DNA from 4 places in the Paenibacillus sp. FSL H7-0756 genome. Region 3 is predicted to be linked to each of the others. Evidence: predicted binding sites of a transcription regulator. Region 3 holds the regulator's gene; each other region holds the start of a gene.

Evidence for each region. Region 3 encodes Rex, which represses fermentation and respiration genes when NADH is low (regulators of the CRP and FNR family bind a similar motif). Its sites were predicted from a motif close to TTGTGAAATATTTCACAA; they were not measured.
Region 1: NST04_RS31650 (flavocytochrome c) is a predicted target of Rex. The motif match lies at 2,414-2,431, and genes of this name have one in related genera.
Region 2: NST04_RS02460 (phosphoketolase family protein) is a predicted target of Rex. The motif match lies at 4,647-4,664, and genes of this name have one in related genera.
Region 4: NST04_RS06030 (formate/nitrite transporter family protein) is a predicted target of Rex. The motif match lies at 3,950-3,967, and genes of this name have one in related genera.

The regions. Positions count from the first base shown of each region.
Region 1 covers NZ_JBBOVT010000003.1:1,313,569-1,321,293, forward strand. The annotation lists gene NST04_RS31635 (flavocytochrome c) at 1-115, shown strand, start outside; gene NST04_RS31640 (FMN-binding protein) at 141-500, shown strand; gene dcuS (DcuS/MalK family sensor histidine kinase) at 706-2,319, shown strand; gene NST04_RS31650 (flavocytochrome c) at 2,447-4,006, shown strand; gene NST04_RS31655 (NAD(P)/FAD-dependent oxidoreductase) at 4,148-5,386, opposite strand; gene NST04_RS31660 (hypothetical protein) at 5,575-5,808, shown strand; gene NST04_RS31665 (spore coat protein) at 5,845-6,243, shown strand; gene NST04_RS31670 (Lrp/AsnC family transcriptional regulator) at 6,412-6,903, shown strand; gene NST04_RS31675 (aminotransferase class I/II-fold pyridoxal phosphate-dependent enzyme) at 6,917-7,725, shown strand, end outside.
Region 2 covers NZ_JBBOVT010000001.1:570,791-578,515, forward strand. The annotation lists gene NST04_RS02450 (putative DNA modification/repair radical SAM protein) at 1-1,210, shown strand, start outside; gene NST04_RS02455 (TIGR03915 family putative DNA repair protein) at 1,210-2,082, shown strand; gene NST04_RS02460 (phosphoketolase family protein) at 2,149-4,533, opposite strand; gene NST04_RS02465 (GntR family transcriptional regulator) at 4,812-5,534, opposite strand; gene NST04_RS02470 (response regulator) at 5,627-6,769, opposite strand; gene NST04_RS02475 (S-layer homology domain-containing protein) at 6,879-7,725, opposite strand, start outside.
Region 3 covers NZ_JBBOVT010000001.1:3,586,299-3,594,023, reverse strand. The annotation lists gene NST04_RS15760 (AAA family ATPase) at 1-1,364, opposite strand, end outside; gene NST04_RS15755 (hypothetical protein) at 1,357-1,899, opposite strand; gene NST04_RS15750 (aminoglycoside adenylyltransferase domain-containing protein) at 2,168-2,929, opposite strand; gene NST04_RS15745 (cell wall elongation regulator TseB-like domain-containing protein) at 3,176-3,697, opposite strand; gene NST04_RS15740 (amidohydrolase) at 3,727-5,028, opposite strand; gene NST04_RS15735 (redox-sensing transcriptional repressor Rex) at 5,018-5,668, opposite strand; gene dinG (ATP-dependent DNA helicase DinG) at 5,807-7,725, opposite strand, start outside.
Region 4 covers NZ_JBBOVT010000001.1:1,350,084-1,357,808, forward strand. The annotation lists gene NST04_RS06015 (formate--tetrahydrofolate ligase) at 1-1,390, shown strand, start outside; gene NST04_RS06020 (FAD-dependent oxidoreductase) at 1,794-3,158, shown strand; gene NST04_RS06025 (nuclear transport factor 2 family protein) at 3,397-3,783, opposite strand; gene NST04_RS06030 (formate/nitrite transporter family protein) at 4,068-4,895, shown strand; gene NST04_RS06035 (MFS transporter) at 5,360-6,571, shown strand; gene NST04_RS06040 (GNAT family N-acetyltransferase) at 6,631-7,155, shown strand; gene NST04_RS06045 (MOSC domain-containing protein) at 7,145-7,725, shown strand, end outside.

The DNA of each region.
Region 1 (7,725 bases), on a different contig from region 3:
CGAAGTAACCGGCGGGGTACACGGCGCGAACCGTCTGGGCGGTAATGCACTGGCAGACATCACTACCTTCGGGCGGATTGCAGCAGATGAAGCTGTGAAGGCACTTAAGCAATAGGAACTTTCAGAGGGAGGAATTACTCATGCACAAGTGGACAAAAACCTTGCTGTTCTCTGCCCTTGCGGCTGCAACAGTCCTTACGGCGGGATGCTCTTCATCTTCCGGCAAGTATGTGGACGGGACCTATGATGGAACAGGCAAAGGGGTCAAGAGTGATATTAAAGTGGCGGTAGAAATCAAGGATGAGAAGATCGGCGCCATTACCGTACAGGAGCATAAGGAGACGCAGGCGATGATCGATGCGGCTGTAGAGAATACGATTCCTGAAATTATTGAAAAGCAAACCACAGAAGGCGTAGACGCCCTCTCCGGGGCTTCCGGCTCCAGCGGCGGGATTATTGAAGCGGTGACCCAGGCGCTGGAACAGGCCAAGAAGCAGTAAGCTATCATTCAATTGCTTATAAAAGAGTTGTGGTCATATCACCCGAGCAAGCCCAGCCCTCCTGTCTCCGGCAGAACGGCTGGGCTTGCTTCATTGTTTCATCCCCTAAGAAGCGATCCTCGGGAGTAGCTTTACAAATTCTGATTCAACTAATATAGTTCGAATGGTATAGGAACATGGGACATGAAGGGAGGTCTTCGCACCAGTGGCCAGGAAAAAAAACTACAGTCTGCGCACAATGATTGCCGTCATGGTGTCTGCCGTTGTCCTGCTGGTATTGCTGATTTTATATTTTATTTTCCGGAATCAGATTATTCCACAGACCCGGCAGGCGCTGGAGGATAAGGCGATTACGATTGCCCGTACTATCGCCCTGATTCCGCTGGTCTCGGAGGGGCTTAGTGAAGGCAACAGCAAGGAGATTCAGGACTACACCTCAAGGATCGCCCGCCGCAATGATATTATGTTCGTGGTAGTGACAGATATGAAGGGTATCCGCTATTCCCATCCGGATGCCTCGCTGGTCGGACTGCCCTTTGCGGGAGGCGGCCAGGAGATATCGCTGCGCGGAGGGGAGAGCATCTCCGAAGGGGCAGGGCCGCTCGGCAGATCATTGCGCGGCTTCGTGCCGGTCTATAACAACCGGGGACATCAGGTGGGTGTGGTCATTGCGGGTCTGTCCCTGGAGCGGGTCGAGCGGCTGGTCCTGCTGAATGAGTGGACGATTATTGCGATTCTGGTCTCGGGAGCCTTGCTTGGAGCGGGAGGAGCATTCATTCTGGCGGCCCAGATCAAGCGGATGGTGTTCGGGATGGAGCCGGAGGACATCTCCAAGCTGCTCCAGGAACGCAGTGCGATGCTGGAATCCACGCGCGAGGGAATTATTGCCGTAGATCAGCAGGCGCGGATTACCATCCTTAATATGGAGGCGCAGCGGCTTCTGAGGGCAGCGGGGATTGGCGGGAGCGCGATGAACCGGCAGATTGCCGAGTTTTGGCCGGAGCTGGGTCTGGAGCGGGTATTGGCTGAGGGAGAGGGAATACAGGACCAGGAGCTGGAGCTGGGAGACAGCTCTTTATTAGTGAACAGCCTGCCAGTCCGGGTGAACGGTAACATTGTTGGCGCGATTGCCACCTTCCGGGATGAGACCGAGCTGGCTGTGCTGGCGGAGAAGCTGTCGGGAGTCTCGGTCTATGCAGAAGCGCTGCGCTCCGGTGCCCACGAGTTCATGAACAAGCTGCATGTCATTATGGGCATGACCCATATGGGCCTGTATGATGAGCTGCAGCAATATATTCTGGGAACGGTAAGCAATTACCAGAAGGAGATCGGGTCGATCACGAGACAGATCAAGGACCCGGTGATGGCGGGATTTCTGCTGGGGAAGCTGAGCCGGGCACGCGAAGCGGGGATGGAGCTGCTGCTGACCGGAGACAGCTATTTGCCGGAGCCGGCTGATCCGCAGGTGATTCATGAGCTGATTACGATCGCCGGCAATCTGCTGGATAATGCCCTGGAGGCGCTGGGGGAGCTCCGTGAGCAACCTGTGAAGCGGGTGGAGCTTGCTTTTCAATATGAAGAGGGGCGGCTGCTATGCGAGGTAAGCGACAATGGTCCGGGAATTCCGGCGGGCCTGGGGGAGAAGATCTTCGTTCAGGGCTACTCGTCCAAGGGTGAACAGCGGGGAATTGGCCTATATCTGGTGAAGAAAAGTGTAGACAAACTTGGGGGTCATCTTGAGCTTGCCGCCGGCTGTGGGTCGGGAGCGCATTTTATCGTGGATGTGCCTTATGAGGTGAAAGAGGAGGAGGGCGTGTGAACATTTAGGGTCCATACGCCTGCTTACTTTAGTTACAAAACTCTTTAATAACTTACGGAAGGTTCCACAAACCGCTTCTTTGGCGCTATGATAATTGTGAAAATATGCACAAGGGGGCACAACTCACATGAATAAGAGATTAACAGCGGCGCTTATCCTCATTCTCTCCGTGATGCTGGTGATTGCAGGCTGCGGAAACAACAATGCGGGCAACAGCAAGAATGAGAGCAAGGAAGCGGGCAGCACGGCTACAGAGCCGGCAGCAACCACTGCACCAACAGAGAAGGCAGAGGCCGTGTCGGGAGCATCCGAAGCGAGCTATACTCCGTACGATCAGTTAAAAGATAAATATGATATCGTCATCGTCGGCGCAGGCGGTGCGGGAATGTCTGCTGCGCTGGAAGCCAAAGCGGCCGGCATGAACCCGGTCATCTTAGAGAAAATGCCGGTAGCCGGCGGCAATACTACTAAATCCTCCTCGGGGATGAATGCCTCGCAGACCAAGTTCCAGAAGGAGCAGGGCATCGAAGACAGCAACGAACTATTCTATGAAGAGACCCTTAAGGGCGGACATGATACGAACAATAAGGAGCTGCTGCACTTCTTCGTGGATCAATCCGCAGGTGCCATTGACTGGCTCGATTCCATCGGAATCCGCTTGAACAATATTACAATTACCGGCGGTATGAAGGAGAAGCGTACCCATCGTCCGGAGGACGGCTCGGCCGTGGGACAATATCTTGTAGCCGGACTTGTCCGCAATGTTCAGGAGCAGGGCATTCCGCTGTTCGTCAATGCGGATGTGAAGGAGCTTACGGTACAGGATGGTAAGGTGAACGGCGTGAAGGTGCTGTTCAACCAGGCCGATGACAAAACGATCAGCGCAGCAGCAGTTATTGTAACTACCGGCGGTTTCGGTGCCAACAAAGAGCTGATTGCCAAGGTTCGCCCGGATCTGCAAGGACTGGTAACGACCAACCAGATTGGCAGCACCGGCGACGGCATTGCTATGATTGAGAAGGTTGGCGGAACTACAGTCGACCTGGATCAGATTCAGGTTCACCCGACCGTACAGCAGGAGAAATCCTACCTGATCGGTGAAGCGGTCCGGGGCGAAGGAGCTATTCTTGTATCTGCTGAAGGCAAGCGCTTCGGCAATGAGATGGATACCCGTGACAAGGTGACGGCTTCCATTAATACACTTCCTGAGAAATCCGCTTATCTCGTGTTCGACGCCGGAGTGAAATCCCGTGTCAAGGCGGTAGATCAATACATCAAGATGGGTGTCGTCAAGACCGCAGATACCATTGAGGCACTGGCGGATCAGATGAAGGTTCCGGCCGCTGCACTTAAAACTACCGTGGATACATGGAACAGTGCGGTGAAGAGTAAGTCGGATGCCGAGTTCGGCAGAACTACCGGTATGGATAATGATCTGTCCGGTGCTCCGTATTATGCGATTCAGATCGGCCCTGGGATTCACTATACGATGGGCGGAGTGGTGATCAACACCAACACTGAGGTCTTGAACAAAGACGGCAAGGCGATTACGGGTCTGTTCGCGGCAGGAGAAGTGGTCGGCGGGCTGCACGGCGAGAACCGCATCGGCGGTAACTCGGTAGCCGAGATTATTATCTTCGGACGGCAGGCAGGGATCAAGTCGGCTGAATTTGTAAAAGCGCAATAAGCTATTCTTCTTCTATATATCGTTAATTACCATAAGTGTTCAATCACAAAAAGGGATGCTCCGCAGCCATCAGGCTATGCGGGCATCCCTTTCTATGTTGCAGCTCTCTCTGATGCCGCAGTCTCCCTGAACCAGCTGCCCTTAAGACAGTATCGCCGGGGAGGGCGCAGGCTTCGGCGACCGTGTCAGCGAGAATAGCTCCAGCTCCGGGCGGCTCTTGCCGGCCAGCGTATCTGCAAGCAGCTCGGCGGCAATCATACTGTAGACCGTGCCGTTCCCTCCATAGCCTTCAATGAAGTAGCAGTGCGGGAACTCAGGGTGCGGTCCCATATAAGGCAGCCCGTCATGGGTGGAGCCGAAGACCGCTCCCCAGGAATATTCAGCCTTGATTCCTTGCAGTTCCGGGAACAGGGCTGTAACCTCCTCGACCAGACGCTCACACTGGGAGAGAACCCTAACCTCACGCCGCTCCACGCTGGTAAGCTGCTCATCCTTGCCGCCGGCAATAATCCGGCCTTCCGGAGTCGTCCGGAAATACAGATAAGGCCGGGCCGTTTCCCAGAGCAGACTCTGCTCATGCCATTTCGGAAGTTGGGGCAGAGGCCCGGTCATAATGGCATAGGTGTTGATCAGCTCTGCTCCCCGGTCCTTCTTCATCTCTTGGGTCTCGTACCCCATAGCAAAGACAACCTTCTTGGCAAAAATCCGCCCTTGCCCGGTATGACAGATCACGCCGTCTTCATTGTACTCATAATGAAGGGCTTCGGTATGCTCATAGACCCGGACTCCGCCGGAGTGCGCTTTATGAATCAGGCTGTGTACGGTGCGCAGCGGATTCGTCTCCGCATCTCCTTTGGAATATAGCGCACCTGGCTTGGAGAAGGCATAATGGGCACGGATCTTCTCCTCCTCCCAGAATTCCGAATCGAAGCCGTGCTTCACCAGATTCTCATTCTCCAGCTTCAGCATAGCAACATCTTCCGGCGTACTGGCATACAGCAGACTGCTGCGCTCAATAATCTGCGGATCGATATCCAGCTTGCCGGGCAGCTCAAGAATCGCACGCATGCCTTGCTGGCAGAGTCTGTAGAACAGCACGCCATTCTCTTCCCCGAAGGTATTCATACAGGCAGTCAGTGATTTGTCATTGGCGATTTGCAGCAGGCCCGTATTGGCGTGGGAGCTTCCGGTGCCGACCGTTCTTTTATCGATAAGAACAGTATCTGCTCCACTGAGGGACATGCGGTAGGACATCATCGCTCCGCCCATCCCGCCGCCAACAATGAGACAGTCGCAGTTAATATCTTCTTCCAGCACCGGATATACCGGAGGCTCAGGCAGTGTGTGTTCCCAGGGCAGTTGCCCGCTGACGAGTTTCATAGATCTGTTCGCTCCTTTGTGTCATTCAGAGTAGTATTATTTGCGCTATTGCAGAGTCTCATGCGTCAAGACCCTAAGGATTATTCATTAAGTGTGAGCTTGCTGAATGTGCCTTCCGGCACATAAACAGCCTCCTCCGGAAGCATACTAAGGAACGCTTGAACAACCAGAAGGAGGGATTACCGAACATGCAATCTAACCAAATGCAGGCACTTAGCGGAAAAGAATTGGAATACATTTCCGATTCCATTTCCAATGAGGATTTGCTGATTAAGCAGCTAGCGGCTACAGCCGGAACCACTCAGAATTCAACCGTACAGGGGATCTGCATCCAGCAGATTCAGAGTCATACCCATCACATGGATATGCTGGTCCAGCTGCTCCATCAGCATCAGCAATACGCACCATCGCAGCCGCAATAACAGGCAGTACCCACAAACTTTGAAGGAGGTTTTACTGTGTACGCACAGAATGGAACGCCGTTTATGGCGGATGAAGATTTACTCTACACGATTTTGGCCGATTTGAAGCGGACAGTCCGCGAGTACACCACAGCAGCTACAGAATCGAATTGTCCCGCCGTCAGACGGGTATTCAATGATTTGACTATGGATACCCTCAGAATTCAGGGTGAGCTGTACATGCAAATGTCGCAAATGAACATGTATACTCCTCCGGGCAAAGCGCTGCGCCAGGATGTGGACAAGCAGATTCAGAGTGCCCAGCAGACCCAGCAGAAGCTGCAGCAGTTCGTGCGTGAGAAAACAGGCGGGGCTGGAGCCTATAACCAGAACTCGAACGTTTCGCAGCATCAGCCGAACGTCCAGCAGCATCATAACGGTTCCTATTATATGTAACCCTGGCGGTGGCCCTGTGAAGCATTAGAGCGCTTACCCGGCCATGCAGGAGAAAATACAAAGGGAATGTATCCAGATAGCCCCGCCCCGGCGGGGTTATTTTGTTTGCAGAACGGTACTTTTCATGTCATATTAATACTAAACTCTTTTTTGCAGGAGGCCCTAAGAATGAATGAATTGAAGAGGAAAGTGCTGGAACTGCTCAAGGAGGACGCGCGAAGCTCGACTGCTTTAATGGCGACCCTGCTTGGTGCGGAGGAAGAAGATGTGAAGACTGTTATTGCTGAAATGGAGCAGGACCACGTCATTGTGAAATACGCGACGGTTGTCAATTGGGACAAAGTCGATGATGAACGGGTGACGGCACTGATCGAGGTACAGATTACACCGGAACGGGGCCGCGGCTTCGAGGGGATTGCCGAACGGATCTATCTGTATCCGCAGGTTAAATCCGTCTATCTGATGTCTGGTGCTTATGATCTGCTGGTGGAAGTGGAAGGCCGCAATCTGCGCGAGGTCGCTAACTTTGTGTCTGAGAAGCTGTCGCCGATTGATGCAGTGCTCTCTACCAAGACTAATTTTACGCTCAAAAAATACAAACAGGACGGTATCATCTTTGAAGAGCATGAGGAAGACAACCGTCTGATGATATCTCCGTGAAGGATGTAATGTCATGATCATTAATAACGCACAGCACACAGGAGATAAAGGAAAGTCGATGAACTCTTATTTGGCCCCGCTGGTCCAGCAGATTCAGCCTTCGGGCATCCGCAAGTTTTTTGATCTGGCGGCAGGCAGCAAGGATATTATCTCGCTGGGTGTCGGCGAGCCGGACTTCAAGACACCCTGGCATGTCAGAGAGGCCTGCGTCTATTCGCTCGAACGGGGCTTCACCGGCTACACCTCCAATGCCGGAATGCCTGAGCTGCGCGAGGGTATTGCCGAGTATCTGGAGACCCGCTTCGCCGTGAAGTATGATCCGGCGAATCAGATTATCGCCACGGTCGGCGGCAGCGAGGCTATTGATTTGGCCCTGCGTGCCCTGATCTCTCCGGGAGATGAGATTCTGATTCCCGAGCCATGCTACATCTCTTATTCTCCGATTACGGCTATCGGCGGCGGTATTCCGGTAGGCATTGAGACCTTCGGGAAGAACAACTTCAAGCTGACTGCCGAAGATCTGGAGGCCAAGATCACCCCGCGCTCCAAGATTCTGATTCTCTGCTATCCAAGTAATCCGACGGGCGCCATCATGAGCCGTGAGGATTGGGAGCCGATTGCCAAGGTGGTCGAGAAGCATGATCTTATCGTCATCTCCGATGAGATTTATGCCGAGCTTACCTATGGAAGCAATCATGTCAGCTTTGCTTCACTGCCGGGCATGCTGGACCGGACGATCCTGGTCAGCGGGTTCTCCAAGGCCTTCGCCATGACCGGCTGGCGGATGGGCTATGCCTGCGGCCACCCGGACCTGATCTCTGC
Region 2 (7,725 bases), 3.0 Mb from region 3:
CTCCGCAATGGGCATCTGTCACAGCTTCGCGGCGGATGGCCGCTGTATTTCGCTGCTGAAGGTACTTATGACCAACGGCTGTGTGTATGATTGTGCGTACTGCATCAACCGCAAGTCCAACCCCATCCGCCGGGCGGCCTTCACCCCCGAAGAGATCGCAGATATCACCATGCAATTCTACCGCCGTAATTATATAGAAGGATTATTTCTCAGCTCAGGCATTATGCGCAGTCCGGACTACACCACCGAGCAGTTAATTGCTGCACTTGAGCTGCTTCGCAATGTCTATCATTTCAACGGATATATCCATGTAAAAGCCATCCCTGGAGCAGACGAAGCCCTGCTGTCCAGACTTGGTCTGCTCGCCGACCGCATGAGCGTCAACATCGAGCTGCCCTCCCAGGAGAGCCTCGGACGGCTCGCTCCCGATAAGAGCAAGGTGTCCATCCTGAAGCCGATGGGGCTGATTAGCAGCCGGATCAAGGAGAACCGCTCCGATATCGTCCGGTATAATCATGCACCCCGCTTCGCTCCGGCTGGACAGAGCACCCAGATGATCGTGGGTGCAACGCCAGATACAGATTACCAGATCCTTAATCTGACGGAAGGCTTATACCGTAAATACTCGCTCAAGCGCGTCTTTTTCTCCGCCTACACCCCGGTTGTGGAGGATTCCCTCCTGCCCGCTCTAGACACCAAGCCGCCGCTGCTGCGGGAACACCGGCTCTATCAGGCCGATTGGCTCCTGCGCTTCTACGGCTTCAAGGCGAATGAATTATTGGATGAGGCCGTGCCGAACTTCAACCCGCTGCTGGACCCCAAATGCAGCTGGGCCGTTAACCACCGGGAGCAGTTCCCCGTTGAGATCAACCGCGCCCCGTACGAAATGCTGCTGCGTGTGCCCGGCATCGGCGTAAGAAGCGCACAGCGGATCGTAAAGGCCAGACGGGCCGGATCGCTCGATTTCCATGCGTTGAAGAAGCTGGGAGTGGTCCTGAAGCGTGCCCAGTTCTTCATCACCTGTAAGGATAAGCCGCTGGAGGGGCTGAAGGTAAGCGAACATACGCTGCTTCGCTCACTCATGTCCGGGGAACAGCTTGCTCTCCAGCAGCCGAAGGTGGAGCAGCTCACGCTGTTCGACGACTTTAACCTGTCGGCCCTTCCGGCAGCGGATGGTTGGAACCTGCTCAAGAAAGGAGCGAAGGCCTGATGTTCAAGCCGTCCGCACTGGCGTACACCTATGACGGAAGCTTCGAGGGTCTGCTGTGCTGTGTATTTGAGAGCTATGCCTGGAAGGAGATACCACTGGCAATTCATGCTGAGGGCGGGGAAATAGGCCTGCTGCTGGAAGCAAAATGGATCGAGACCGACAAGGACAAGGCCGCGCGGGTACTGAAATCCCTGCCGTTGCGGATCAGCCGCGAAGCTGAGGAACTGGTGCGTCTGGGCTTCTGGAGCTGCACCCCTGATAAGGAAATGCTGCTGCTGAATTTCCTGTATCTCGGCTTCAAGCATGGCCGTAAGGTGATGAATATGCTGGCCGATGACACCGTTAACACGCTGATGAAGGCTGTTCAGCAGCTCCGGCATGAGGCGCATCTGTATACGGGCTTCGTCCGCTTCTCCGTATACGGCCCGGTCATGGCCGCAGTCATTGAACCGCAGGGCTATGTGCTTCCTGTAATTCAGGAGCATTTCTGCGACCGGTTCCAGGGGGAGAGCTTCATGATCTACGATCAGACGCATGGAGCGGCGCTGATTCATGAGCCCGGGCGGGAGGCCATCGTGCCCTTAAGCGGGTGGACCCCGCCCGAGCCCGATGAGACGGAGGAAGCGTACCGCCGCTTATGGACCGGCTTTTACAATGCCATCGGCATCAAGGAGCGCTACAACGACCGGCTGCGTTCCTCACTAATGCCGAAGCGCTACTGGAAGCACATGGTGGAGATGAACGGCAGGGGCGGTGTGCCTGTACTTACTGCGGGGCAGAAGAAGAAGGCATTGCAGCCGGAGACCTCATCGATCCCGGACATCCAACTTCAATCATCAGACACAAAAAGCGCCCCGCAGACATCAACATGACTAACCGGGGCGCTCCCTGATTGAAGCTTGCTATATTATTAATGAAATAACACTATCGTATGAAGCTTAGTTCAAAGCCTTCCATACCCAGTTCTCAACCTCTGGAAGGTCGATGCCTTCTTCGCGGATATATGCATGATGCTTCTGCACGATGGCATCCATCTCGTCAGCGATAGCCTGGTATTTGCTTGCTTCCGGCAGGCTGAGTACTGCTTCCTTCGTAAGATCGAAGCGGTCCATCTGGTTGAGTACGCGCATATCGAACGGTGTCGTGATGTCGCCATTCTCGCGGTAGCCATGCACATGCAGGTTGTGGTTGTGGCGGTCGAAGAACAGGTCTTTGATCAGGCCTTCATAGCCGTGGAAGGCGAAGATGACCGGTTTATCTTTTGTGAAAAATTGATCAAACTCCTCGTCAGACAAGCCGCGCGGATCAAGCTTCTGGCTTCTCAGCTTCAGCAGATCGACCACGTTGATGTAACGAATCTTCAGCTCAGGCAGCTTCTCATGCAGGATCGAAATGGCAGCCAAGGCTTCCATAGTTGGTTCTGTACCCGAAGAAGCAATGACGAGATCAGGCTCTCCGCCTTTGTCGGTGCTGGCCCAGTCAATGATCTTGAGGCCTTTAGTTACCAGCTCCTGAGCTTCGTCAGCCGAGAACCACTGCGGACGCGGATGCTTGGAGGATACGATCAGGTTGATCTTCTGACGGTCATTCAGGATCGTGTCGAATACGGCCAGCAGGCTGTTCGCATCAGACGGCAGATACTCACGGATGAATTCAGGCTTCTTGTCAGCCAGATGGCCGAGCAGACCCGGATCTTGGTGGGTATAGCCATTATGGTCCTGTTGGAACACGGTAGATGTAGCGATCACATTCAGGGAAGGAATATCTTCTCTCCAGGTCTGATCTGTCGCTTTACGCAGCCATTTGAAGTGCTGGGTGATCATCGAATCGACCACGCGCAGGAAGGCTTCATAGCTGGCGAAGAAACCGTGGCGTCCAGTCAGGACATAACCTTCCAGAATCCCTTCAGCCTGATGCTCAGACAGCTGGGAGTCAATGACACGGCCGTATGGAGCGAGGAATTCATCCTGCGGTTCCTGAATGGCATCCATCCATTGGCGCTTGGTCACTTCGAATACAGGTCCCAGACGGTTAGACATCGTCTCATCCGGTCCAAAAATCCGGAAGTTGCGGTTCTCTTCGTTGAGGGTAACAACCTCTTTCAGGTATTTGCCCAGTACAGCCATATCCTGCGCAATCACTTGACCCGGAACGGAATTATCCAGGGCGTAGTTACGGAAATTCGGCTTGTGCAGGTCTTTGATCAGCTTGCCGGCATTGGTTACCGGGTTCATTCCCATACGTCTGTCCCCGGTTGGCAGAATTTCAGCCAGCTCTGCGTTAAGGCGGCCGTTCTCATCGAACAATTCTCCAGGTCTGTAGCTGTTCAGCCATTCAAGCAAGGCCGGAGCATGCTTCATGTTCTTCTGATCAACCGGAATCGGCACCTGGTGGGCACGGAAGGAGCCTTCATTCGGCACGCCGTCCCACGATTTCGGACCGGTCCAGCCTTTAGGGGAGCGGAAGACCAGCATCGGCCATACAGGGCGTTTAGTATCGTTATTTTCACGGGCATTCTTCTGGATTGCGGCAATGCGCTCTACGATCGTATCCAGCACCTTAGCCATTTCCGGGTGCATCAGATCCGGGTTCTCGCCTTCTACGAAGAATGCTTCCCAGCCGTTTCCGGCAAAATAGGCGGTCAATTCTTCTCTGCTCATCCGGGAGAGGATGGTCGGGTTACTGATCTTGAAGCCGTTCAAATGCAGAATCGGCAATACAGCACCGTCTGTAATCGGGTTGATGAACCGATTGGACAGCCAGGAAGCGGCCAGAGGGCCGGTCTCTGCTTCGCCGTCACCTACAACGACTGCGGAGATCAAATCAGGGTTATCGAGAATCGAACCCACGCTATGCGACAGGGAGTAACCCAGCTCGCCGCCTTCGTGAATGGATCCAGGTGTTTCGGGAGCAGCATGGGAAGCAACACCGCCAGGGAAGGAGAACTGCTTGAACAGCTTTTTCAGGCCAGGAATGTCCTGAGTGATCTGCGGATAGATTTCGGTGTAACTGCCATCCAGATAAGAGTTCGACACCATAACCTGACCGCCATGACCCGGGCCTTCAATATAGAACATGTTGAGATCATATTTAGTGATTACACGGTTCAGGTGTGCATAGATAAAGTTTTGCCCAGGGATGGTGCCCCAGTGTCCGATCGGCTTCACTTTGACATCTGCATCCTTCAGCGGTTCTCTTAACAACGGGTTATCCTTCAAATAAAGCTGGCCTACGGAGATGTAGTTCGTTGCACGCCAGTAAGCGTCAAGCTTTGCCAGATACGTTTTGGAGGAATAATCCACCTGTTCGATTGTTAATCCCATGTCTTCCACTCCCTAATCTTTTTCTTTGTAAATTGAATGTATCACTTCTACAGTTACATCATACATCGGCATTTCAGAAATTCAATCTTTTTAGAAATTAATACGGTCCAATATTGTGAAATTTTGAACATAGTATGAAATTCGCTGCAAATCACGCACAAAAAGATGTTCATTTTTATAATTATGGATTAATTTGGTATAAATAAAAGATGCAAAAAAAGACCGGGACTCCTCCCGGCCTGCTCTACCTCAGTTAGGCTATTTACACCGTCCGTCCGTTAATGCACAGATACGAACGTGTTGAACTTCAGATACTCATAATGGAACCGCATATGCGAGAATTCGAACGGTGTGCCGTTATCCAGGAAGAAGATCCCCTCCATAATCCCCACAGGTTCATTCTCCTTCAGATGGAGCAATTCCTGATCTTCAGGCAGCGAAGGCTCGGCAAAAATAGACAAAAAGGATTTGGTCACCGCCAAATTGCGCGACTCCTCCAGATAATGAAAAATCGACCCCTCGATAATCGTCTGGTCGAGATTTTGCACAATTTTGATCGGAATATATCCCGTCTCAATCATGAAGGGCGCACCTTCAAACAGGCGCAGACGCACGATCTTATACACGAAATCATGGGGCATCAGGAACAAATCCCGCTGAAGCTCCTCCGTGGGCCGGATGACCTCGAAGCTCAGCACCTGGATCTCCGGCTTCTTGCCGTGCATCTGGAAGTTATCCGACACCCCCAGGTTAGAGCCTTCGTAGTTGAAGATCGAATCGTTCTTTATGTATAACGGGTTGATGAAGGTGCCGGAGCCGCGTTTCTTGAAAATAATGCCCGAGCTCTCCATCTTCATCAGCGCACGCTTGATGGTACTGCGGCTGACCTGATACGCCTCGCTGAGACTGCGCTCATCCGGCAGCTTCATATCGGCGTACTGCCCGGCAAAGATCTTCGTTTTGAGGTCAGCAATAATCTGCTTGTAGACAAATTGGGTCATGGGGTTCTCCTTCGCCGGAACTTTGCAGAACGAAATATTCAAGATCAAATATATCATAATTTAGATAGGGCAAAAAGGATGAATCCAAGGACTCACCCTTTTTGACGCTTGTTATCCCAATCCCTATACCATTTGACAATCTCCCGGCTTGGTTTCTCCGCAACCTCTGCTTCCATCACCGTTTCCAGCAACACATACTGTCTTTGCACCAGAAAATGAAAGCCCATTCTGTCCGAAATCTGCATGTACAATAATTGCGCTTGCTCCTCTAACGGATAGCGGGTGCAGACCTGTTCAATGTGCTTGAAGGCCTGTTCATATTCTGCATTATCCATATACCAGCGGACCAGATTCAGCTTCAGCCGAATCCACTGCAGCTGGAATCTCTGCCGTTCAAGCTCCGCCCACACATAATCGTACCCCTCCAGATATTCGCTCTTGAACAGCTTCAGGACTCGTTCATATTCGGGCAGCGTGTCGTCCGAGAGCTCAATCCCAGCTTGGATAAAGCGGTCGAACTCATCAACGTCCAGGTAGATTCCTTCCAGCTTGAGCAGGTAGCCGTCTGCCGTATTTTGCAGGAGAATCCGTTCTCTGCTGAAGGGCTCCAGCATCTTACGGATATGATACACAGCGGTATATAACTGCGGATAGGCTCTATTCAGATCAAAATCAGCCCACAGCAATTCAATCAGAGTGGCCTTGCTGACCACTTTGCCGCGATGATGCAGCAGAAAAAAGAAGATTTCCTGCGCTTTCGCCGTTCTCCATTGCAGCGGTGCAAGCTCCTGCTCTCCTTCGTAGATCTGGAAGGCATCGAACATCAGCATCCTCCAGCTCGCTTGCAATGGTGCTGTTGAGACTGCCGGTCCAGGCTTCTGCTGGGCATTCAATCTATTGACCGTAAGCTTCAGACGATCCATATGAATCGGCTTAAGCACATAATCCAGGGCGTTCAGCTCAAAGGCCTTGATGGCATACTTATCATATGCCGTTACGAATACAACCTGCAGGTCGGGCCTCTGTTCCAGCAGCCTTTCCGCCAGCTCAATCCCGTTCAGCTCCGGTAAATGGATATCGAGAAACACAATGTCGGCCTCGGTCTCCTCCACCTTTTGCTGCCCTAACAGCGGATCGGTATATTTGCCGATAATCTCAAAATCGCCAAGCGCATGAAGCTGACGCTCCAAGGCCTTTAGTGCCAATTCTTCATCGTCAATCAGGATTGCTTTCATTCGGATCTCCTTCGCAGCTGGAAATCAGTACGGTGTTATAACCATTATACTTCAAATTTAATGATTTAGGGGCTGGAGAAGAATGATCTCTCCTCCAACCCCCATTCAGTTATTCTGTAACCTGCTGTTCCTTCTGTTCACTGTCGATCCGGTACTGATGATCGATTACGGCTTCCTGGATATCCAGGTAAGCCCAGTGATTCTTGGATACATCCGGGAATTTAATAGCATCGGCTCCATATAATGGACCCCGGTTAAACATCTGATTGACGATGACTACAGCTTCCGCACGGGTCAGGTAGGTGTTCGGCTTGAAGCTGCCGTCCGGGTAGCCCTTAAGCAGGCCTGCCTTCACGTTGGCCTCAATGACACCTTGTGCCCAATGTCCGGTGGTATCGCTGAAGCTCGATTTTCCGTCTGCCGATACGGCAAGCTTCAGGTAGTTTGCAGCAGCTGCGGCCATTTCCGCTCTCGTAATCGGAGCAGCTCCCCGGAATTGTCCGGACGGATCACCCTTCATTACGCCCTGTGCATTCACGAAGGCAATGGCTGCTGCCGCATAATGGCGGACAGCCACATCCGGGAAGGGAGACGTACCTACAGCAGCATTGGCATCATAGCCCAGATTCCGGGCAATCATGAGGGCCATCTGTGAGCGCGTTACGCGTTCGTCCGGCTTGAATTGACCATCCGGGAAGCCGACGATATAGGATGCATGCTTCGCAGGCGACTGATTATTGAAGTTGATGATAGTAAAAGTACTGAATTTCGAGATGGAGAATTCCAGTCCGAGCAGTCCGTCTTTATAGGTAACTGCTTTCCCTTTCACAACCTCTTTCGTGCCGTCAGTATGCTCGATGAAGATACCCAGCTGTGCCAGGAACGCATTGCGCTCTGCTTCATTCGCAGGCAGCTTCACATCCTTGAGTGGCAGAATCAGAGTTACCGCCCGGCTG
Region 3 (7,725 bases):
AGATCATCCAGTATTTTACTGTTTTCCTTCATTAGCTCTTCGGTGGTAACCATTTGCAGATTCGCAATGCCGAGCGAGGTGAGCCCGGACTTCATCATGGTCTCAACAATATTAAGCGCCTGGTCGAAATCACCGCGGGAACCGGTACTGCGTCCGCCGTAATACATCTCTTCCGCAGCCGCTCCGCCCAGGGCAATCATAATCTGATGCTCCAGATAGTCCTTCGTATACAGATATTGTTCGGTCTGCGGATTATGCCGAACATAACCGAGTGCTTGTCCGCGCGGGGTCAGTGTGACCTGACTAACGCTTCCGGGACGCAGCAGCTCAGCCATAATAGCATGTCCAAGCTCATGGATCGCTACCCGCTTCTTCTCTTCATGGTTGGTCTCACGGTCGGTCTTCTCGCCCATCATGACCTTGTCGATCGCCATCGACAGATGACGCTGCTCTACCAGGGTCAGATTCTCGCGCATCATGTAGATCGCGGCTTCGTTCATGACGCTCTCCAGCTGCGCACCCGAGAAGCCGTAAGCTTCTTCGGCGATTTTATCCAGATCAACGGTGTCATGCAGCGGCTTGTTCTTGGCATGCAGGTCGAGAATCGACTTGCGGCCCTTCTTGTCAGGCATATCGACCTGAATGTGTCGGTCAAAACGGCCCGGACGCAGCAGCGCAGAATCAAGCATCTCCTTGCGGTTCGTTGCGGCTACCAGCAGAATGCGCGGGGTATCATTGTTATAAATCCCGTCCATCTCCGTCAGCAGCTGATTGAGCGTCTGATCATATTCTCGCTGCTGTCCGCCTTCGCGCTTCCCGCCGATAACGTCAATTTCATCGATGAAAATAATGGCGCTTTGCTTATTCTCCTTGAGCGCGCGCGTACGGGCATCCTTGAACAAATCGCGTACGCGTCCCGCACCCACACCGACATACATCTCAACGAATTCACTGCCTGAGGCAGCTACGAATACAGAGTTAGTATAATGTGCCGCAGCCTTGGCCATCAGCGTCTTCCCGGTTCCCGGAGGGCCTGTAAGCAGAATTCCCTTGAGCGGGCGAATCCCGAACTTGCTGATTTCTTCATGCCGGATCAGGAAGTCCAGCGCTTCACGCAGCTCCTGCTTGGCATTGTCCTGTCCGCCGATCTCTTCAAAGGTAAGCTTGGACGGGCCGTTCTTCTTGCGCTTCTTATCTGCACCTGCATTGACGGCCAGACCGCCGCGCGCATGGGCAATGAACAGGAGAGCGGCAACCATACCAAGTGCTATGATTACAGGGAAGATATTAATCCCCACAAAAGCCATAAAAATCAGCATGACCGGAACGAATCCGGCTACAACCTCTTTCCAGTACTTAGGCATTGTTCCACACTCCCATCTTGGCTGCTGCACGCGGCAGTATGATAAATTTGCTCTCAGTGCCGTTGCTCAGGCTCACGTACACATTATTGTCGTCAATCTCTGTGGCGGCTGTAACCCCGCTGTACTTGCTGTCCTGCTCCTTCAGCCCATCCAACTTCGCTGGTATCAATGTATACTTCCGGCTCTCCATCGCTTCCGCTACAGAGAACATTGCTTTATCCCAATACTCATCCAGCAGCTCACTCGGCTTCTGTTCCACATCCAGCTTCAGGGTCCTGCCGTCAATAGCAGTGCTGCCTTCTCTCGATACGTACTGCACCAGCTCACGTAATTTCGTGCCCGGCTGCAAATCCAGTTTCAAAGTGACCTCATTGCGTTTAATAGTAATATGGGAATCCTTCACTCCCTCGTAGGATGATACCAGCTTCTGCAGCGGCTCCTGCACCGCGAATTGACGGTAAGAATACCAGCCACCAAACAATAATGCAGCAGACAGCAGAGACGTTAGCAGCACAGGCATAAGACGCAGTTTCAAGAAACGTCCTCCTCTCAATAATGACCGAGCATAACTCTATAATAAAGACCATCCAGCGTGTCTAGCGCCCATCCGAGACTGACATGCTCTTAAGCATGTCTTAATACAAGTAGTAGTATATCACAGGTGTATATACGATTTTACATAAAGTTGTGAATATATTTAAAATTTTTGATTCTAATTTCTGGATGTTTCATACGGCATGAAAAAACGGCAGCTCAGATTCATAGCCTGAAATGCCGCTGATACATTCATATTCCGGTGTCCCCTATATCCGGCTAAGACCAATTTCAGCCATCATATATTCCGCAAAATCAGTTAAAAGCTCCAGTTCATAGCCTTCGGCAACGGCCGCGCCGCTATATTCCATCAGACAACGTATCAGCAGCCCATGATAGCGTTCCGGCAAATGCTGCAGTCCCCACTCCCCGCCTTCCTTCCTGGAAGAGACATGACCTTCCTGCACATAGTAGAGCACCCTGCATAGATTTAGTGTGTAATAGAGTGGAGCATTCCCAATATTCTCCTGCGCATCATCGATATCCCTGATAATGGAATCCAGATAGTACCTCTGGTCTACCGGCGCAAAGGCCTCGCGGATCGGCTCCCCGTACAAGATAAACCCGCGATGGTAGACTACTGCAAAATGTGCCGCCAGATCAGCATCCTCAAAGCCGGCGCACAGATAATTCTCATTGGTTCTATACCGCTCTAAATGAGCTTCTGAAAAGTGAAATTCAAATGGCGTAGGATACACAAAGTTGTGCAGGTATGTCTTCAGGACGATAGACAGTTCAATTCCGCGCTTATTCGGCAGACTGTCATGAAAGGTTACGATACGACCGGCAAGTCTATGACTGACCTCTGCTGGCAGCTTGTCCTCTACGACAATGAGCAGATCAATATCGCTTGAATCCGGTTGAAAACAACCCATGGCCAGGGAGCCGTGCAGATAAATCCCCGACAGATTATCCCCCAGCTCTTCCTTAAATAAATCCACCGCCTGATCCAAATATGCTAAAACTTCCAATTTATTCTTCCTCCTTGAGAGACATATATGCATGTTGGCGATAGCATTCGAAGTACACACTTCGTATATCAATTTGAGTATAATCATCGATGTATCTCAAACCATACATCTCCATTAAGCCACAGTTCCGCGTCTGCCACTAGTCCAAGAACGGTTCCAGAATATTTTCGACATGATGGATACAAAAAAACGGAAGAACAGATAATCTGTTCCCCCGCAATTTAGTTCTGCCGCTGAGTCCTTAGCTTAGCGGTTCGGCAGACTGTACCCCTCACCGATGGCGCTGCCATCCTTGAAGCGGTAGAAGTTGTAATAGAATCGCCCGTCTTTTTTGTAAAATAGCTGCCAGGCATATTCCCCGTTGTATACACCGGGCAGCAGCCGTTCGATCTTCACGTCCGGCAGCTGATCGGCTATGATTCCGCGCATTTTCTCCTCTGAGGTGCCTTTGCTCAGCTCTTCAGCATACAGGCCGTTGTCGCCACCGGCAGGCTTGCCCTCCAAGGTGAAACGGACCCACACCATCAGATCGGTCCCGGCTTCGTTTTTGCCGGTTAGCACCCAGTAGATCTCATTCTCATTCCAGACGGATTTCTGAGCCTTGGTTACCTCCGTTAGTCCGGCACGCGCCCGGGCCAGCTCCTTGGCCTCACTCCGCTCGTTCCACTGGTCCTTCATAATGTAGGCATAGAACTGGCTTAGTCCGAACAGAAGGAGCAGCACCACGGTAATCCCCAGCCAGATCCATTTTCTCCTCTTCTTCTTCACCACGCTGCTTCCTTTCCCGTTCCCCTGAATTACCGTTTAAGCAGGCTCTCGAACGTCTCCTGTGCTTTGCGGCGGATGGCTTCTTCATCAAGTGTCAGGCATTGTCCATGCTTCACAACCTGCTGGCCGTTCACCCATACATGCTCTACATCCTTGGCGCTGGCCGAATAGACGGCATGGGAGAGCAGATCGGTATGCGGGAGCATATGCGGCTGGTCAATATCAAGTGCGATGAAGTCGGCCTTCATCCCTGCTGCAAGCCGTCCTACCCCGCTCAGGAAAATAGACTGTGCCCCGTACTCCGTGGCCATCAGAAGCGCCTCAGGAGCCGGTACGGCTGTAGGATCACCGCTTACGCCCTTATGGATCAGAGCCGCCAGCCTCATCTCTTCAAACATATCCAGATTGTTGTTGCTTGCTGCACTGTCTGTACCCAAAGAGACCTTAACCCCGGCTCGCAGCAGCTCAGGAACACGCGCAACACCGCTCGCCAGCTTCAGGTTACTGCCTGGGTTATGCGACACACCAACGTTATGGCGGGCCAGAATTCCAATCTCCTCATCGTTCAGATGAACGCCGTGGGCAATGAGCGAAGGACGGGTGAACATGCCGAGCTTCTCCAGATGCGCGACCGGACGAAGACCGTAGTCGGCCACGTTCTGCTCCACTTCATGGCGCGTCTCGGACATATGGGTATGCATCGGCAGATCCAGATCATGCGCAGCCTGCACAAACTTCATGAAAAACTCTGGAGGACAGGTATACGGGGCATGCGGCGAGAGCATGGTCGTAATTCTGCCGTCAGCCTTGCCATGCCAGTTACGGGCAAAAGCAACGGCCTCAGCGAGCTTCGCTTGCTGTACCTCTGCCGGACACAGCCCAATCACGCCGCGCATCAGCACCGCCCGAATACCGGATTGCTCCGTCACTTCCGCTACCCGGTCCATATGATCATACATATCGAGGAAGGTGGTTGTGCCGCCCTTCAGCATTTCCAGTACGGACAATGAGGTTCCCCAATATACATCATCACCAGTGAATTTCTCTTCCATCGGCCACATCTTTTCCTGCAGCCACGTCTGAAGCACCATATCGTCGCCGTATCCGCGCAGCAGTGACATGGCAGTATGTCCATGGGTGTTGACCAGACCAGGCATAAACAGCAGACGGCTGCCGTCTACGACCTGAGCGCCATCGTCCACTACCGGCTCAGCTTCACCTATGTAAGTAATCAGATCATTCTCAAGGGTCATATACCCGCTTAGAACCGGCTTATCGCTGCCCGGAACCAGAAAGTGCCCGTTCTTGATTATCGTGATCTTACTGCTCATCTTCAGTTTCATCCTTTCCATCATGCAAATAATAGGCCAGGCTCTGCAGATCTGTGGTGAAATCTGCGGCATGAATCCGGATATTGGCAGGCGTCTTGAGAATAACCGGTGCGAAGTTCAGAATCGCCTCGATGCCGGAGTCCACAAGAATATCAGCTACATTCTGGGCTTCGCTGTCAGGTACGGTAATAATCCCGATCCGGATGCCCTGCGAGCGGATGGTGCTGCTTAGCTCCTCCATCGGCTGCACAACCAGCGAGTTGATCTGCTGGCCCACCTTTGGCGGGTAAGCATCGAAGATCGCAGTAATCTTCATCGTATCCTTCAAGTAAGCGTTGTAGTTAGATAAGGCATGACCGAGATTACCGGCTCCAACCAGTGCAACATTAATTTGCTGGTCAAGCTTCAGGATATGGCGGATCTTCTCAATCAGATAGGATACATCATAGCCGATGCCCTTCCGGCCGAAGTCACCGAAATAAGCCAAATCCTTACGGATCTGGGCGGGATTCAGATCAAGCTTCTGGCCCAGCTCCTGAGAAGAGACTGTGGAGATTTCACGTTTTTGGAGATCGTTCAGGAAACGCAGGTACACTGGGAGCCTGCGCACGACGGCCTCCGATATTTTATCCGATTTCATGTATTCTCCTCCTTAAAAGTTGTGTTAGACCCGTACAATTATAGCAACCGTGCCCCCCGCCTGCCGGACCGGCAGGACAGGGCGGGAACGGCTCTTCAGGTGAATCATGACTTATTAATAATAGCAATAGCAGATGAATTAGGAAACCCCGCCGTCATCCAGCCATTCGGCAATTCTCGGGACCATCTGCTCAGTGAGCATATGCTCCATCTTGGGACCGGGGAGTGAATACAGGAAGTACTTTCCGTAATACGATTCAATGACTCTGGTATCATACACAATTACGATGCCCCGGTCCTGCGCCGTGCGGACCAGCCGCCCGAAGCCCTGCTTGAAGCGGATGACAGCCTGCGGCACGGACAGCTTCATGAACGGGTTCTTCTTCTGTGCCTGAAGCAGCTCCGACTTCGCTTCTGCCAGCGGGTGATTCGGCGGCTGGAACGGCAGTCTGACAATCGCCAGGCAGGTCAATGCTTCTCCCGGAATATCCACCCCTTCCCAGAAACTGCTGGTACCCAGCAGGACCGAAGCGGGGCTGTCCTGGAAGCGGCGGATCAGCTTGCTTCGGCTGCCGCCCTCCACACCCTGTCCGAGCACCGCGATATCCTGAGAGGCAAGTGCTTCCTTCAGGGGGTCATACACCTGCCGCAGCATCTTGTAGGAGGTGAACAGCACCAGCATCCGGCCCCTTGTAGTTACAGCAGTCTCGGCAAGGGAATGTACAAGCGTGTCCACAAACCGGGCATCCCCTATACTTCCCTTGACGCTCGGGAAGTCGCGGGGAATGACCAGGAGCGCCTGCTCACGGTACTTGAACGGCGAAGGAAGCAGCGCAGTCATCAGACGCCCCTGCTCCGCAGCTTCACCAAGGCCCAGATTATCGATCATGAACTGGAAGGACTTATCCACGGATAAGGTGGCCGAGGTCAGGACAATACTTTTCTTCTTGTCGAAGAACAGCTCCCTGAGCTGGGTACTGACATCTACAGGAACGGCATACATTTGCAGCGACTTACCTTTATAATTACCGCTTCCCTCCAGCCAATACACGATATTCTCATCGTTCAGGCTCATGAAGAAGCGGATTTGCTCTCTGATGGATGCCAGATCCTTGAATAAGCCGCCGATATCAGTCACAAGACTGTCCGAGGAGGATTGGCTGTCCGTGTCCCGCATCTCACTGAGCATTTTGTCACCCTTACGGATGATGTCGCTTAGACTGAGGTTCAGTGTATTCTCAAGGGCAGCCAACTCCTCCCAATCCTTCGGCTTCTTGCCCGGCTGCAGGCGCGCCACCAGCTGGCCTGCTTCACCGGCCCCGGCATCGCTGCGCTCGGGCAGCAGGCTGAAGAGCCGGTCGCTGAGCGCATCCCAGGATTCCTTCACCGTCAGCAGATCGGGATAGATCCGGTCGATCACGCCGCTCCATTCGGAAGCCTGCTCACTGCCCGAAGACTGCAGACTCTGCCGGAGAGCAGGCAGCTGCCCGCTCCGGCTATCCTTGTAGAGACGGGTGAGGGTATGGGCAAATGTGAAATATTTCATCTGCATGCCAAGATGCTTGCCGGCAATATCCTCCAAATGATGGGCTTCATCAATAACAAGATGGTCGTAAGCCGGAAGAAGCTGATGTCCGGCTTTGACATCTGCGAACAGCTTGGAGTGATTGGTGACCACCACATCGGAGATCCCGGCTTCATGCTTAGCACGGTGGTAATAGCATTTGCGGAACCAGGGACAGGCGCGTCCCAGGCAGGAGTCGGTATCGCTGGCTACAGTCTCCCAGAAATCCCCGCCCCGTCCGCTTAAGTTAAGCTCCTCATCATCGCCGGTCGTCGTCTGGGTCAGCCAGACAAGCATCTGTGCAGCGGTGAGTGCTTCTTCCCTTGGACTCGTAAAATCCTTTTTGTTCATTCTATGCTCGAACTTGCGCAGACACAAATAGTGCCCTCTTCCCTTAAAGATGGAGGCCTTGAACGGGAACGGCACAACGCTGGTTAAGAGCGGGATATCCCGCTCACGCAGCTGGTCCTGAAGGTTGATGGTATGGGTGCTGA
Region 4 (7,725 bases), 2.2 Mb from region 3:
TGAACCTTCGCTTGGTCCCTGTCTGGGGATGAAGGGCGGAGCGACCGGGGGCGGCAAGGCGCAGATTGTTCCGGCAGATGAGATTAACCTGCATTTCACAGGGGATATCCATGCGGTGAGCGCAGCCCATAACCTGCTCTCGGCGATGATCGACAATCATTTGTTCCAGGGCAACAGCCTGGGGCTTGATCCGCAGCGCATCGTCTGGAAACGAGTTATGGATATGAATGACCGCAGCCTGCGGAATATCGTGACCGGCCTTGGCGACGGCAACGGAACTGTGCGGGAGAGCGGTTTTCAGATTACAACAGCCTCCGAGATTATGGCCGTGCTGTGCCTGTGCAGCGACCTTGCGGATCTGAAGCAGCGGCTCAGCCGCATTCTGGTCGGATATGACCACTCAGGTCAGCCGGTAACCGCACAGGCGATTGGAGCTGTGGAGGCGATGACTGCGCTATTGAAGGAGGCGGTGAAGCCGAATCTGGTGCAGACGCTGGAAGGAACCCCGGTCATTGTGCATGGCGGCCCGTTCGCCAATATTGCCCACGGCTGCAGCAGTGTGATCGGAACCCGCTACGCGCTGAAGCTGGGCGATGTGGTGGTGACCGAGGCAGGCTTCGGCGCAGATCTGGGCGCGGAGAAATTCATGGATATCAAATGCCGCCAGGCAGGGCTTGCTCCTGCGGCTGCTGTCCTGGTGGTAACGGTGAAGTCGCTGAAATACAACGGCGGCGTCCGCAAGGAAGAGCTGTATGAGAGCAACCGGCCGGCGCTGCTCTCCGGATTGTCCAATATGGAGCGTCATATTGAGAATCTGCGCAAGTTTGGCGTGCCTGTGCTGGTGGCGCTGAATCATTTTGAGGGGGATGCCCCTGCGGAAGTGAATGAGGTGCTGGAGGCCTGCGGGCGGCTGGGGGTACCTGCTGCGGTATCCAAGGTATGGGCGGAGGGAAGCGCGGGCGGACAGGAGCTGGCGAAGGAGCTGCTGAAGCTGCTGGACCGGGAGGAGCCTGTGCAGTACGCACCGCTGTATGATGACCATCTGGATATTCCGTCCAAAATCAACCGCATCGTCACGGAGATCTACCGTGGAGCGGGAGTAGCCTTCTCTCCGGCCGCTAAGCGTAGTCTGGCTATTATTGACCGGCTGGGCCTGAACCATCTTCAGGTCTGCATGGCCAAAACCCCGTATTCCTTCTCGGATCAGCCCCGGCTGCTCGGAGCCCCGGAAGGCTTCACCATGGGCGTCCGGGACATCACCCTGTCCCTCGGGGCGGGATTCGCTGTAGTGATCACTGGCAACATGGTCACGATGCCGGGCCTCCCCGCCAAGCCTGCGGCAGAAGGAATACTGGTGGATGAGGATGGCGTAATTTCCGGTCTGGAATAAGACATCCCAGCCAATAGTTGTAGTGTGGCCTCACTTTACCGCAGGTATGCTGCGGAGGGTGAGGCTATTTTTGTATGCAAAAAACCGATCACAATTGGACTGGGAGCGCAGCATAAGCCAATTTCCCTCCTGCTGTTTCCTGCTCCTGGCAGACATAATGCCCCTCCTCCGGGGGAAACTAAGCGAAGGTTGAAGAGCGCATCGGCGGCACTAGTGGAGTGGATGATGCGGTGAAACTCCAAAGTTATTAAAATTTGAAATTGTGAACAATGTGAGAAAAATCACAAAAACACTTGTAATGTGATAAATATCACAATATAATCAGTGTATAAAGTGAAAACAATCACAAACGTAAACACAAGCCTTACTAAATAAGCTTTTCAACTTGGAGGAGGAAGAAATCATGAAAGTAGCAGTCATTGGATGTACCCACGCCGGAACGGCCGCCATTGTAAATACCGCACAGTTATACCCGGATGCACAGATCACGGTGTATGAGCGTAACGATAATATCTCATTCCTGTCTTGCGGCATTGCCTTATACGTTGGCGGTGTGGTCAAGGACCCGCAGGGACTCTTCTATTCCTCCCCGGAACAGCTGGCCGCGCTGGGTGTGCAGACGAAGATGCGCCATGAGGTAATCAACATTGACACCGCCGGCAAAACCCTGAAAGCCCGTAACCTCGTGACCGGCGAGGAAATGGAAGATACTTATGACAAACTAATTATGACAACAGGCTCATGGCCGATCGTGCCTAAGCTCGAAGGGATAGAGATGGAGGGCATCCTGCTCTCGAAGAACTACAATCACTCCAACACCATTATCGAAGAAGCGCAGAAGGTGAACAGAATTACTGTGGTCGGTGCCGGATATATCGGGGTCGAGCTGGTGGAGGCTTTTCAGATGAACGGCAAGGAAGTTACGCTGATTGATGGGGAAGACCGCATCCTGAGCAAATATCTCGATGAAGAGTTCACCGCACCGATCCAGCAGTCGCTTGAGGATCACGGCATTAAGCTGGCGCTGGGCGAAAAGGTTGCCTCCTTCGCAGGGGAGAACGGCAGAGTGACCAAGGTGATTACGAGCAAGGGTGAGCATGAGACGGATCTGGTGATTCTCTGCATCGGCTTCCGTCCAAATACCGAGCTGCTGAAGGGTCAAGTGGATATGCTGCCGAATGGCGCGATTATGGTGAACGATTATATGCAGACCAGCCTGCCTGATGTCTATGCTGCCGGTGACAGCTGTGCGATTCATTACAATCCAACGGGTAAGCACGCATACATTCCGCTGGCCACCAATGCAGTGCGTATGGGAACGCTGGTCGCCCGCAACTTGGTCTCGAACACGATCCCTTACATGGGTACGCAAGGAACGTCGGGCATCAAGATCTATGAAGACAATATTGCCGGAACCGGACTGACGGAAGAGGCGGCCGCAGCCGAGGGAATGGATACGGAAAGTGTGATGCTGATCGACAACTACCGTCCGGAGTTCATGCCAACCTTCGAGCAGGTTCAGGTAAAAGTGGTCTTTGACCGTGCCACCCGCCGCATTCTGGGCGCGCAGATTATGTCCAAGATGGATCTGACGCAGTCGATCAATACCGTATCGGTCTGCATCCAGAATAAGATGACCGTTGACCAGCTGGCCTTCATCGACTTCTTCTTCCAGCCGCACTACAACAAGCCTTGGAACTTCCTGAACACCGCAGGCCTCCAGGCTCTGCCTAAGCCTGCTCCGGTCAAGGAGCCTGTCCACGCTTAATTTATTGATACCTTTGTATTAGAGCCCATTCCGGGCTCTTTTTTTTGATAAGGGAATTATGATTTTCTTCCGATGTGGATAAGTGGTGCATAAAGCCGGGGATACGCGAGTGGTCATCCGGGCTGAATGTGGTCGAAAAACCGACTACATCTTATCCGTCTATTTCTCGCCGAAACGGTACCGTCCTTGTGAAGGACGACAAAGCCGTTTACTCTTGTGTTTCTTAAATGTTATGTGCTCAGCTGCGGTCCTCAATCAACACAATTTCTCCATCCTTAATGCCGAATATAGACGTTCCCTTTAGCCGCAGCATATCACCGGCCGATAATCCTCCAGGCATATCTACGACAAGAATGCCTTCATAATCAATGGCCACCTCAACATTATTGTCAGGTCCTGCGCTGTACCCGATAATGATCTGGCGGCGGCTGGAGAACATCGTTGATGATTGCTCAGCCAATGCCCGGAATGCCGGGATGCCGCTGGTTTCCGTGGTGGTTACCCCATCCGAAATATTCCGGAAAATGATATTCTGGTGCATCAGGTCAACCATGCCTTGAATGTCAAAAGAATTATATGCCCTGATATACGTTTCAATGATGTCCTGTACTTCTTGGCTAACCATACAAAGACTCCTCTCTCTGGCCTGTTTAACAAGCAGCCGGTATAACTTTTATCTTTTTTATTCGCTGCTGGATGCTCCGGTTCCTTCCGTTGAGTTTAATCTGTGAATTCCTTGAACTGCATTAAATCAGTGCATGAATCCAGCTTTTATGGTAAATTTGACATGTCAGTGAAAACTTTCACTAGGTTTTTCGGATAGTGACTTTTATCACGTAAATGTGATTAGGATCACGTTACAATGGCATAAAGGAACAAATTTTAAGTAATTAGAAGGGGATAGGAATCATGGCTTATAACAAACCGCAGGGAATCGCTGAAGTGACGGTAGAGAACGGAGTCAAGAAGGCACATAATCCGCTTAGCACTGTACTCATTCTCGGTTTTCTGGGAGGGGCGTTTATTGCGCTCGGATTTTTGCTGGATATTCGTGTCATTGCCGGTGCGCCTGCCGAGTGGGGGTCCATCGCTAACTTCATCGGGGCTGCGGTGTTCCCGGTTGGACTCATTCTGGTGCTGCTTGCCGGAGGGGAACTGCTGACAGGCAATATGATGGCGGTGCCGCTGGCGTTCATTGCGAAGAAGATCTCGTTCTTGGAAGTGATCAAGAATCTGGTGCTGATCACGCTCAGCAACCTGGCAGGCGCCTTGTTCGTCGCTTATTTCTTCGGTCACATCGTTGGCCTTACATCAGATGGTGTGTATCTGGAGAAGCTGGTAAGTATGGCGGAGCATAAGATCGACGCTACGTTCCTGCAGGCTTTTATCTCCGGGATCGGCTGTAACTGGCTGGTAGCGCTGGCGGTATGGCTGTCGTACGGGGCAGACAATTTCAGCGGTAAAATCCTCGGTATCTGGTTCCCGACCATGGCGTTTGTGGCCATCGGCTTCCAGCACGTTGTAGCTAACATGTTCCTTATCCCTGCTGCGATCTTCGAAGGACATTTCACCTGGGGCCAGTATGTGGCCAACTTCGTTCCGGTCTGGCTGGGCAATCTGACGGGCGGCGCGATCTTCGTGGCTGCTGCGTACTGGATGGCCTATCTGCGCAAAGAGCCGGGAGCAGTGAGCTCGGCTGCAGGCGTCCCTGCTGCGGGCTTGAAGAAACACGCTTAATCAATATCGGACCTGACCCGGTGTGAATCGCCGGACTGTAACATAGCTTGGCCCAGGCACTTCCTGCTTCTCGGCACCCTGCTTCAAGGGATTCGTAGAGACAGGGAGTGTTTTTTTATGCAAATAAAAGAATCCGGACAAAACAAAATTCACCGTGCAATCCGATTCGGGGGAACGAAATCGGATCTCACGGTGAATAAAATAGGGAGTGTTTCATATGGATCATTACCCCGGGTTCCGGGGAACGAATCAGTGCCGGCAAGGTATTTTTGTTTACGTGTGAAAGAGCGGGTTATAGAATATTAATATCGCTGGCGGCGGTGAAGACGGGATTGATTTTCAATAGAATAATTCCCTGGTTTCCCGCGATACAGCATTAACGCGAATGCTTGCCCTGCCCCCTGTTTTCGGATGATACTGGATGGATTAATGACAGCTATGTTACAGGGGATGACAGACAAGATATGAGATTCATGCAGGCCTATCCGAAGGAAATTAAAGTATTCTTGATTGCCAGTCTTATTAATGCTACCGGCAGTGCGCTGATGTGGCCGCTGGTTACGATGTATGTATTCGATGAACTGGGACGCAGTATGAAGGACGCGGGGATCGTTCTGCTGGTGCAGTCACTTGGCGGGATTGCCGGTCAGCTGCTGGGCGGCTCGTTGTACCATAAGGTAGGGGTCAACCGCCTGATTGTCGGTGCTCTGGCCATGAATGCTCTGACGCTGTTTGCCCTCCCGTGGGCAAGCGGAAGCTGGAGCGTATTCATTATCGTGATGGGGCTGATGGGGCTGTTCAACTCCCTCTCCCTCCCGGCCATTCAGGCGTTTATCGGCTTCCGGTTCGCGGAGCAACGGGCAGAGCTGTTCAATATCATCTATGTTGCCAATAATATAGGGGTAGCCCTGGGAACTTCGCTGAGCGGCTTCCTGGGCAATTATATGCTGAGCTTTGTGCTCAACGGGGTTACCTCGGCCGTATTTGCCGGATTCTTCTTCGTCTATCTGCGCAAGGTAGGGGCGGCACCGGCTCAGGGCAAAGCCGCTAAGAAGCAGCCGCAGAATGAAGGTTCCGGCTGGAAACTTCTCGGCCATATACGGATCTACCTGTTCATGGCGCTGGGCTCGATGTTCCTGCTGATCGGTAATTCGATCTGGAACAGCGGAGTCTCGCCGTTCATTATCTCGGAGGGCTGGTCGAAGCAGCTATACGGCTTCCTCTGGACGCTGAACGGCGTGCTGATCTTCGCGGCGCAGCCGCTGGTCAGCCTGATCAAGCGCGGGTTCGCGCAGACGTCAACCGCGCAGATGACAGCAAGCGCCGTCTTTTACCTGGCCGGGTATGCTGTCATTCTGATGATGCCAAGCTATCCGGGGATGCTGCTGGGCATGGTGCTGGCTACGCTTGGGGAGATGCTGATCTCTCCGGCGATGCCTTCCTTCATCTCGGAGCATGCCCAGCGCAGCGCGCCGTTCTATCTCGGGCTTAGCGGCGGGATTGGTGCAATCGGCCGTGTCATCGGGCCCTATCTGATGGGCGTCCAGTTCGACAGGGGCGGTCTTGCGCCAACCGCCTGGCTGGCTTGCGGCATGGCCGTGCTGTCCGTGGGATACTTCGCGGTCCACGCCTATATCAATCGTTCGGCTGTACAGCCTGAGCGCAGGACTGCATAATCGTTCAGGCTGTAACTAATCCTTTTACTATGCTTAGTAAGGCAAGGGGTGTATTAATGATGCAACCAATCAACAGAGATGCTGCGCTGCTTATCCGGCCCTCCGAAATCAGGGATGCCCGTGAGCTGATCGTGCTGGATAATATGATCTGGACGGAGAATACAACCCCGGGTCCGCTGATGTGGCGCTCGCGGGAGGACTATCTGCTGCATGCGCCGCCCGGCTCCCAGCTGGTAGCCTTGCAGAACGGGGAGCTATGCGGTTATGTCGGCTTCGGCTGTCCCAGCGGGATGGAGAGCAACCGCCATGTATGCGAGGTGAATATCGCTGTGCACCCGCGCTTTCAGCGGCTGGGTGTAGGCACGCGGCTGATTGCGGAGATTAAGCGCCATGCCGCCAAGCATGGTATCCGCAAGCTGCGTCTGCGTGTGCTGTCCTGCAATACACCGGCGCTTAAGTTCTACCGCAAATGCGGATTCGAGGAAGAGGGACGGCTGCGGGAGGAATTCTACTTAAGCGGACGTTATGTGGATGAAGTATTTATGAGCTGCTGGCTGACGGGAGGAGAAGGGGATGGAGACTGAGATTAAGATGCAAGTCGTCTCGCTGAATGTCGGCAAGCCGAAGACGGTGGAGTACCGCGGCAAGCCGCTGGACACCGGAATCTACAAGCTGCCGGTAGCCGGGCCGCTTGCGCTTCGGGTGGGCGGGTTCACCGGGGACGGGCAAGCGGATCTGGTCAACCACGGAGGCCCCGACAAGGCGGTCTGTGTCTATCCGCTGGAGCATTATGCCCATTGGGAGGAGCGGCTGGGCCGGAAGCTGGAATATTCCGCCTTCGGCGAGAATATCACGGCGCGTGGACTGCTGGAGACTGAGGTGTGCATCGGGGATGTGTTAGAGATCGGTACAGCACTGCTGGAGGTGAGCCAGCCGCGCTTCCCGTGCTTCAAGCTCACGCAAAAGCATGGACCGGCAGATATGCCGGCCCAAGTGCTGTCCACCGGCTACAGCGGCTTCTACCTCCGCGTGCTGCGCGAAGGCAGCCTTGCAGCCGGGGACCCGATCGTGAAGCTTGCGAGCGGAGCAGGCCGTATCCCGGTGAGGCAGGTCCTGTACTCTATGGAGCACGGACGCAAGGACCATACCGGACT